Regions from separate parts of the Holdemanella hominis genome, predicted to be linked through region 3. Evidence: a T-box and tRNA genes for the amino acid it is inferred to sense, from the RefSeq annotation. Region 3 holds a T-box; the other regions hold tRNA genes.
What was found. The T-box of region 3 lies ahead of leuS (leucine--tRNA ligase). A T-box ahead of a tRNA ligase gene usually reads a tRNA of that ligase, here a tRNA-Leu.
Positions count from the first base shown of each region.

Region 1 (3,284 bases), on a different contig from region 3:
TGGTACGAGCGGATACGAAGAAGCAGCTGGTCAAGGATTGATGGCTGGGGCGAATGCGGCATTGAAAGTGGATGGTAAAGAACAATTTGTTCTTCGTCGTGATGAAGCTTATATTGGTGTCATGTTAGATGATTTATGTACAAAAGGAACAAAGGAACCTTATCGTTTATTAACTTCAAGAGCGGAATATAGATTGTTGTTACGTCATGACAATGCGGATCAAAGATTGCTTGAAAAAGGCTATGAAATTGGTTTGGTTTCACAAGAAAGATATGATGCATATAAAAAGAAGATGAATGATATTGAGGTTGCTCGAGAAGAACTTTCAAATGCACATATTAAACCGAATAGTGAAGTCAATGAATATCTTGATAGCTTGGGCTTTGATCCATTGGCACATGGATGTAGTGCATTGGATTTAATTAAACGTCCAAAAATTACAGTTAAGGGCTTGGCAAAATATACGGGATTGGATTACGAAACTCAAATCAATGAGCAGATTGAGATCCAGACAAAGTATGCTGGTTATATTGCCAAGGCAAAGCGCGATGCGAAACATTTACAGCAGATGGAAAAAATGAAGCTTCCTGCAGATTTGGATTATGAAAATATGGATAATTTATCTTTGGAGGCAAGACAAAAATTAACAGCTATCAAGCCTTTAACATTAGGACAAGCAAGTCGTATTTCTGGTATAAATCCTAGTGACATTGCGATTTTAGCTATGCGTGTGAAATAATTTACATTGAAATCGCTTTCTATTATATGCTATAGTAAAAAGGGGATAAAAGTATGAAGGGAAAACGAAAAAAAGTTCAACATTTCTTTGTATATATCGCAATGCTGGTTATGTCTGGCTTTTTAATCATGGGTGGTTTGCAGCAATTGTCAATGACGCATGAGTTAAAGTCGAGTATTGTTCAAAAGGAAAAAGAAAAAAAAGAATTGTCTTCTAAAAAGAAAGAATTGGAGAAGGCAAAACAGAATCTGACAAATCCAGATTATGTTGAATATATTGCGCGTGGAAAATACTTAGTGACAAAAGAGGGGGAGCAAGTATTTAAATTTCCAAGTAAAGACTAACTAGGCCGTTTGGTCTAGTTTTTTTTGTGTGGAAAATAAAAAAGTGCCGAAGAAGCACTTTTTATATCTATATGGTGAGGCCGATGCGATTTGAACGCACACGAGCATAACTCACTACCCCCTCAAAGTAGCGTGTCTACCAATTCCACCACGGCCTCATAGTGTTAAAATATTACACTATTTTACTGAGTTTGGCAACACATTCAAGTCCGGTTGTTTGACAAAACATGTCTACAGGTTGAACGTATTCGCATTGGTATCCATAATTTTTAAAGATTTTTAAATCTCGTGATAACGTTTTAGGATTGCAAGAAACGTATATAATCTTTTCGGGCTGCATGGTCACCGTATCTTGGATTCCATTTTCTGCCATTCCTTTTCTTGGTGGATCAATAAAGACGACATCAATTTTATCGCTTTTACGTTCGTGTGCAAAATCTGTGGCATCCTGACAAACATAGTGACAATTATCAAGGTGATTCATTTTTGTATTGTCGTTGGCATTATCAACGGCTTCTTTAACGATTTCAACACCAATCACGCTTTTCGCATGTTTACTGACAGCCATACCAATGGTACCTGTGCCTGCATACATATCAATGCATGTTTCGTTTCCAGAAAGATTAGCGGCTTTAATGGCTTGATTGTACAAAACTTCCATCTGTATAGGGTTGACTTGGAAGAAGGATTTAAAGTGCAATTTCACTTTGTTACCTAAACATTTTTCAATGATGTAGTCATTTCCATATAAGACTTTATATGTATCACCTAAGATCACGTTGTCATTTCGTGTGTTGTAGTTAAATACAATACTTGTGATGTTTGAGAATGTGTTTTTTAATAGTTTAGACAAAGACAAAATATTCTTTTCATTTTTACCAATAAATACCACTTGAATTTCATCTGTACTTGAGTGGCGGATAAAGATGTGGCGTAAGCCTTCTGCCATTTCAATTGTGATATGTTTTTGAATGAAGCCAAAGATTTTATTGATTGTAAAATCTTGAATCTTGCATTCTTTACATGTCACAACGTCGTTTGAATGTTGGCGATAAAAACCCATCAGGACCTTACCATCTTTGATTTTAACCGGAAACTGTGCTTTGTTACGATAGTACCAAGGAGAATCCATACCTAGTATTGACTTTACTTCAATATCTTCAAATAATTTTTTGACATGTTTATATTTATAGTCTAATTGATAAGCATACTTCATGTGTTGAAGTTGGCACCCACCACATGTTTTAGCTACTTCACAAGTAAGTTCTTGGCGATTTATACTTGGCTTTAAAAGTTGAGTAATTATGCCAAAAGCATATTTTTTGTTGACTTTTACGATTTTGATTTTTGCCTTTTCACCAATCAATAAGTTTGGCACAAAGACAACCATATCGTCAATTTTTACAACACCACTATTTAAATCTGTATCATCGATACATGTTACAATATATTCTTCATTTTTTTTCATACATATTTATGATATCTAAAAAAACAAGAATTGACAAATGGAATTATTATAGTAATATATATAGCGTACTATGTAAAAATATAGCATGCTATGGAAATGAGGTGAGGAAAATGTGTGACAATAATGAGATTGGTTTTTATTTTAGTTTAATCAAGAAAAAAATGGACAAACATATGAATGAAGGTTTAAAAGAATATGATTTAACTAAATCTCAACAAGACGTCTTAGGATATCTACATTTTACGGATAAGGATCCAGTTATTCAAAGAGATATTGAGGAACATTTTCATATTTCGAATCCCACAGTTACAGGGATTTTAAATCGCTTGGAACAGAAGGGGTTTATTGAAAGAAAATTGAATCAAAAGGATAAAAGAGTTCGTGCTATTGTGTTGACTCAAAAAGAGCAGGATCTTCATGAAGATATCGTGAAGCAGATTCGTACAATGGAATCTAGATTTGGAAATGTTTTAGGTGACGAGAAGAAGGTGCAATTGTTAGAAATCTTAAAAGAGCTAGCTGAAAATTTAGAATAATTGAAGATTTAGAATAATGGAGGTTTATTATGGTCAAGACTTTATTGAATGAAGTTAAAGAATATAAAAAGGATACGTTATTGAGTCCGATTTATGTTTCAATCGAAGCCATACTTGAAGTGTTTATTCCATTTTTGATGGCATTATTAGTGGATAATGGTATTGAAAAAGGAAATATGGGTTCAATTTGGTTTTAT
Region 1 is NZ_JACRWH010000017.1:24,914-28,197, reverse strand. It holds gene mnmG (tRNA uridine-5-carboxymethylaminomethyl(34) synthesis enzyme MnmG) at 1-739, shown strand, start outside; gene H8911_RS05805 (septum formation initiator family protein) at 793-1,083, shown strand; tRNA gene H8911_RS05800 (tRNA-Leu) at 1,156-1,241, opposite strand; gene rlmD (23S rRNA (uracil(1939)-C(5))-methyltransferase RlmD) at 1,256-2,551, opposite strand; gene H8911_RS05790 (MarR family winged helix-turn-helix transcriptional regulator) at 2,662-3,087, shown strand; gene H8911_RS05785 (ABC transporter ATP-binding protein) at 3,117-3,284, shown strand, end outside.
Region 1: it has a tRNA-Leu gene. The T-box ahead of leuS (leucine--tRNA ligase) is inferred to sense a tRNA for this amino acid. The anticodon was not compared.

Region 2 (3,284 bases), on a different contig from region 3:
AAAAACTACGATTTAAAAACACTGCATTCTTCTGAAATAAATCAATAATCTTTAATGGATTATAGTAAAAATACACGCCATTTGTCGCACATATAGCTACACGCTCATCTTCCTTCAACACCAACGTATTTAAAGCTGTTAAAAAATGTGGCATATCCATATAGAGTTCGGATCGAACTAATTCTAAGATATGAATCGCCTTTTCCTTTTCCCATTCACTTTGTCGCATTAAAAATCCTCAAAAGAATATGTCGATGATGATTTAAACATCTTATTCTTTAATTCCATCAATAGAGTACGAGTTTCTAAATCCTTTTCCATAAAAATCAATCGATCTAGATCGGATTGACCAAGACATTCTTTTTTTAACAATTTTTCTACCATAGCACATATATCTTTATATACATGTAAATAAGAAGTCAAATCATGTGCCCTTAAATAAGGAATGTATTGTTCAGATCCCATCATAAAGCGAAGAATCGCTACATGAAAGATGCAAGATTCACTTTCTTCAGCGCATAGCTTTTCAAAACAAGCATCATATCCGTCAAAATCGATTTTCCCCTCTTTAAAACATTGACGCATACGAAAACCTTCCCCTTCAATATTCAGGGCAAAGATATGAGCAGGGCCCACTTCATCATAACCCCCATTGTATTCTGGATAGAATATAGAACTATCTAAAAAGTGAACTTCTACATCCCATGTGATTTGCGTTAAGATTTGTTTCAGGAAAGTAACATCAAAAATTGAACAATCATAATAAATATGATTGAGTCTTAAACAATTCATAAACACATCGCTACCTATACTCATTAAAGAAAAAGGTAAATATATTTCTTTTAGCTTCCGACAATTGTAGAACGCATAATTCCCAAGTTTTTTTAAAGTACTCGGAAACTTAACACTTTCTACATCAACCCCACTACATTCATGATAATTCGAAGGAATGTCACAACTTAAAATAGCTTTCGATAAATCGACTTTTTTTGAAGAAAAACAATAATTTCCAATTTCATGAACAACATATCCATCAATGGATTCTGGTATTTCTATCTTGGGACTTAATGAATACACTCGATTGATACGAATGGAATCTTCATTTATTTTCTCATAATATACACAAACATTCATAGAAAAATTATAACATAAAACAAAAAAAGACAACTACCGAAGTAATTGTCTAAATTTACAAGTGGTGCGGGTGAAGGGACTCGAACCCCCACGCCGAAGGCGCCAGATCCTAAGTCTGGTGCGTCTGCCAATTTCGCCACACCCGCATTTCCAACGCGCTCACTTATAATACACTAACATAAAATAAAATGCAAGTGTTTTTTTAAATTTGTGGCTTTTTAATGTAGTACAGTTGGCTTATGCATCATTTCAATCTCTTCTTGGATATAGGCTTCCACTTTTTCTAAAAGCTCATCTGTAACCTCAATGTCACCTATCATAAAAGGACCATCTCCCATTTCAGATTCCTTCACAAATTTAATTTGCGGAAGCTGCGGCATCCGATGGTTTCCAAGTTCCTTTTCGATTTTTTCCAATTGTTTAAGTATAGGCTCGGCAATTTGTCTAATCATTTCTTCTTCTGTCATACATAGTATTATAATCAACACCCCTCATTTTGACAAGTTTTAACATATGTTTAAATTTAAACCCAAAACATTGAATCTTATCCAATTCAGAGTAACATACTAGATGAACTGCTAGAAGCATACTACTTCTAGATGTGTTCGTATGCACCCTGGCCTATGCCCTACAACATAGGTTCTGGGTGTTTTTTTCTATAATACGGATTCTAGTTCTTCTAAAGAAATAGGTCCAGGTCTTAAGATTTGTAACTTTTCTTTTGTACAGTCAACAATCGTACTTGCCTGTAACGCTTTACACGTTCCAAGTACAATACCATCAATTTTTGGAAGCTGTTCATACACATCATCACTTGTAAGTGCTGTTTTTTCTCCAGACTGATTGGCACTTGTGACCAAGATTGGACAATTCAACTCATCAATCACATCTAATATAAATTTTTCATCTGGAATACGAATCGCAATTGTACTTAAGCCATTTGTGTATACTGAATCAACACTGTCCTTTACATTCACAACGAGCGTCAATGCACCCGGTAAAAACTTAGCCGCAATCTTTTCAATTCTTTCATCCACTAACGCAACTTGCTTCATTTGTTCTACATTTGAAACCATCATTGGGATTGGTTTCGTTTCTGGACGATGTTTTGCGCGTTTCAATCGTTCTAAATCTTCTAAATTCCCATATTTTACTCCAACTCCATATACTGTATCTGTAGGAAGAGCAATAATTTTATGTTCATTAAATGCACACGCTACTTCGTGTACTTGATTTTTAGTATATTCTTTCATGTTTACACCTCTGTCTAAGACATTATACATCTTTTATGATAAAATACACTAAGAAAGAAAGGATGTTAACAATGTTTGAAAATACAATTGCAGCCATCTCCACTTCTTTGCAGGATGGTGCCATTTCCATCATTCGTTTAAGTGGTGACAAGGCTATTGAAATCACGCAAAAAATATTTGACCGTAATATCATAAATGCGAAAAGTCATACCGTTCATTATGGTTTTATTATAGATACCGATAAAAATCCTGTTGATGAAGTTTTAATTTCTATCTTTAGAGCTCCAAAAACATATACACGCGAAGACATTGTCGAAATCAATTGTCATGGTGGTACTTTTATTACTCGTAAAATCTTATCGATGGTATTAAGTGCTGGAGCAGATCTGGCAAAACCGGGAGAATTTACGCAACGTGCCTTCTATCATGGAAGAATTGATTTATCGCAGGCGGAAGCCGTTCAAGATATGATTGAAGCAAGCAACAATACCGCAGCGAGTATGGCCATTCATGGAATTAAAGGAAGTGTAAAAAAGCTACTACAGCCTTTGATTGATGATTTAATGGATATCATTGCGCAGATCGAAGTGAATATTGATTATCCTGAATATGAAGATGTAGAACAATTAACGACGAATGATTTACTTCCAAAAACTAACGAATGGTTAACCAAGATCGATCGTATTCTTGCTCGTGTACAGACGGGGCAAATGTTAAAAAAAGGTATTGATACCATTATTGTGGGTAAGCCAAATGTTGGTAAATCCAGCTTATTAAACGCACTTCTTGAAGAAGATAAAGCCATCGTTACAGATATTGCGGGGACCACAAGAGACTTGGTGGAGGGGCAAATTCATATTGGCAGTGTACAATTGAATTTAATTGATACAGCTGGTA
Region 2 is NZ_JACRWH010000009.1:32,608-35,891, reverse strand. It holds gene H8911_RS04035 (vWA domain-containing protein) at 1-229, opposite strand, end outside; gene H8911_RS04030 (leucine-rich repeat domain-containing protein) at 229-1,134, opposite strand; tRNA gene H8911_RS04025 (tRNA-Leu) at 1,197-1,280, opposite strand; gene H8911_RS04020 (hypothetical protein) at 1,353-1,601, opposite strand; gene H8911_RS04015 (L-threonylcarbamoyladenylate synthase) at 1,791-2,387, opposite strand; gene mnmE (tRNA uridine-5-carboxymethylaminomethyl(34) synthesis GTPase MnmE) at 2,459-3,284, shown strand, end outside.
Region 2: it has a tRNA-Leu gene. The T-box ahead of leuS (leucine--tRNA ligase) is inferred to sense a tRNA for this amino acid. The anticodon was not compared.

Region 3 (3,284 bases):
AGTGTGCAGGAATTGATTGATTTTGGTTATTTAAAAAAGGGACAGGATACATGTCCGGATCATAGTAAAGTGGTGATCGTAGATGGGCAAGCCGTATCCCAATAAGAATGGATTTACCCTTGTTGAAATGTTAGTGGTGCTGCTTATTGTTTCTATGCTTGGATTTGGACTTTCTACAAAGATGCACTCTTCTTTATATGTGTTTATGAAAAATCTGCAGACTCTATGTGTTACGGCTCAGGAAAAAGCGTATGTAAAACATCGAAAAGTATATGTTGAAATTGGTGATTCGATCTATATGGATGATGTCGAATATAAGATACCACATGGTATTGCGTGTGATCATGTATCTTTTTACTACAATTCCAAGGGCAACATGTCTAAGGCTATGTCACTCCATTGTCAAAATGCATCGAGTCAAATGAAACTTGTTTTCCAGGTTGGAGCTGGGAGGGTTCGTCTTGAAAAAGAATAATGGCTTTTTACTCGAAGATGCCTTGTTTGCGTTCTTTGTGATTTTGGTTTGTGCAAGTCTTATATTGAATGGCATTTATACTTTATATTTCCAAAGGAATCTTAAGATTGATGAAAAAATTGAAAAGAAATGGTTTTACTCTGATTGAAGCTTTGTTGGCGTTGTTTATCACAAGTTTAGTCAGCTTATTAGGCTGTATGCTTATGCGTTGTGCTTTACAATTTGCCCATATGGATGTGGATACGCAGAATCAATTTGCGGTTTTACAATTAAGAAGAGAACTTGCACAATCAAATGATTTGAAAATAGAATCGGATTGTCTAAGTTATATTCTAAATCATGAAAAGAAAGTCTTGTATTTTGATAAGCATCGCATTGTGAAGAGTCCTGGCTATGAAATCTATATGGAACAAATTGATGAGGCTATATTTTATAAGAAAGAAGATGGATATTATGTTTGGTTCAAAAAGAAGAATAAAACCTATGACTTTGAACTCTATTAATGGGTATGCGAGTGAAGTAAGTTTAGTGTGTTTATTTCTTGTGCTTCAGATTGTATCCTTTTTATCGTTGAGTACCCTTCAAAATGTGTATTTATTAAAAGCGAATCAACAAAATATTCTTGAACTATCCATTGTAGATCATGCCAAGCATATGATCCATCATAATAATCGCATTAAGTTGTGTCATACGAGTGAAAAAATAATAAAGGACAAAGATGAAAGGATACAGAATATAGATGTGCATTTTGAAGATCATGAGACTTTTATTGAATGTACATATTTAGATGTTTCAATGAAAATCTATTATGATGATAAGGCAATCGTTTCGGTTGATATTGACGAACAATGAAAAAAACGATAAAATTGATGCATAGCGATGAATTAGAGTAGTAGAAGGAAATGACAATTTTTAGAGAGCTAAAGTTGGTGAAATTTAGCATTGTACAGCCTTTGAACTTGCTAAGGAGCTGATGAGTAATGTTATCCGTATACTCTGCGATAAAGAGTTTGAGGGCACAATGAGAATTGTGAACTAAGGTGGTACCGCGTACAAACGTCCTTAGATTTCAAGGACGTTTTTTATTTTTAATAGGAGGCTAATATGTACGATCATTTAGAAGTAGAAAAAAAATGGCAGAAATATTGGGCAGATCATGAAACATTCAAAACGGATGTTTGGGATTTTTCAAAACCTAAATTTTATGCACTAGACATGTTCCCATACCCAAGCGGTGTCGGATTGCATGCTGGACACCCAGAAGGATATACAGCTACAGATATTGTTTCGCGTATGAAACGTATGCAGGGATATAATGTGCTTCACCCAATGGGATATGATTCATTTGGACTTCCAGCTGAACAATATGCTGTTCAAACAGGAAATAACCCAAATGGCTTCACACAAACAAATATCAAGACTTTCACAAAACAGTTGCAGGAATTAGGGTTTGACTATGACTGGTCAAAAATGATCGCAACATCTGATCCAGATTTCTATCATTGGACACAATGGATCTTTAAACAATTGTACAAAGATGGCTATGCCAAATATGTAGACATGCCAGTAAACTGGTGTGAAGAATTGGGTACAGTATTATCGAATGATGAAGTTATCGATGGTAAGAGTGAACGTGGTGGATATCCAGTTATTCGTAAAAATATGAAACAACTATGTATCGACCAGGCTGCTTTTGCGGAACGATTACTAGAAGGTTTAAATGAAATTGATTGGCCAGAATCGACAAAGGAAATGCAAAGAAACTGGATTGGTCGTTCAACAGGTGTTGAAGTTCAATTTGATATTGTTGGTGGTGGAAAATTCTCTATCTTTACAACATGTATTGAAACAATTTATGGTATTACATTCATGGTGCTTGCACCAGATGGAGATTTAGTACAAGAATTAATGCCAAGAATTCAAAATCAAGAAGAAGTAAAAGCTTATATTCAAGAAACGGTTTCAAAATCTGAAATGGACCGTACAGAATTGAATAAAGGAAAAACAGGATGTCGTCTAGAAGGTATTAAAGCCATCAACCCAGTCAATGGAAGGGAAGTTGAAGTCTTTATTGGAGATTTCGTTTTAGCAAACTATGGAACAGGAGCTGTCATGGCTGTACCAAGTCATGATCAACGTGACTTTGAATATGCGATTGCCCACAATATTGACAGGATTCAAGTTATCGAAGGACAAGACGTAAGTGAACATGCCTTTGAAAAACAGGACTATTTAGGAAAAGGCTGCAAGCTAATCAACTCCGAAGAATTTACAGGTCTTACTGTAGAAGAGGCAAAAGTAGCGATTACGAAAAAATTAGTGGATATGGGGATTGCCAAAGAAACAGTTAACTATCGTTTCCGTGAATGGATTTTTGCTCGTCAGCGTTATTGGGGAGAACCAGTACCAATCGTACACTTAGAAGATGGAACAGACTATGTTCTTCCAGATGAAGAGTTGCCATTGATTTTACCTGAACTTGAAGACTACAAAGGACACAATGGTAAGGCACCACTTGAAAATGCGACAGAATGGAAACAATACAACAAAAATGGCGTAAAGGGTGTTCGTGAAACAAGTACTATGCCTGGATCTGCCGGATCTTCATGGTATTATTTACGTTACATTGATCCACACAATGATAAACAATTGGCCGATCCAGAATTATTAAAGCACTGGATGCCTGTTGACTTATATGTTGGTGGACCAGAACATGCGGTAGGACACTTGATGTATTCACGTATCTGGAATAACTATTTATACGATAAGGGTATTGTCGCATGTAAGGAACCATTCAAGAAATTAGTAC
Region 3 is NZ_JACRWH010000002.1:81,841-85,124, reverse strand. It holds gene comGC (competence type IV pilus major pilin ComGC) at 1-105, shown strand, start outside; gene H8911_RS01155 (prepilin-type N-terminal cleavage/methylation domain-containing protein) at 83-475, shown strand; gene H8911_RS01150 (hypothetical protein) at 462-623, shown strand; gene H8911_RS01145 (prepilin-type N-terminal cleavage/methylation domain-containing protein) at 586-978, shown strand; gene H8911_RS01140 (hypothetical protein) at 959-1,327, shown strand; T-box leader at 1,346-1,542, shown strand; gene leuS (leucine--tRNA ligase) at 1,580-3,284, shown strand, end outside.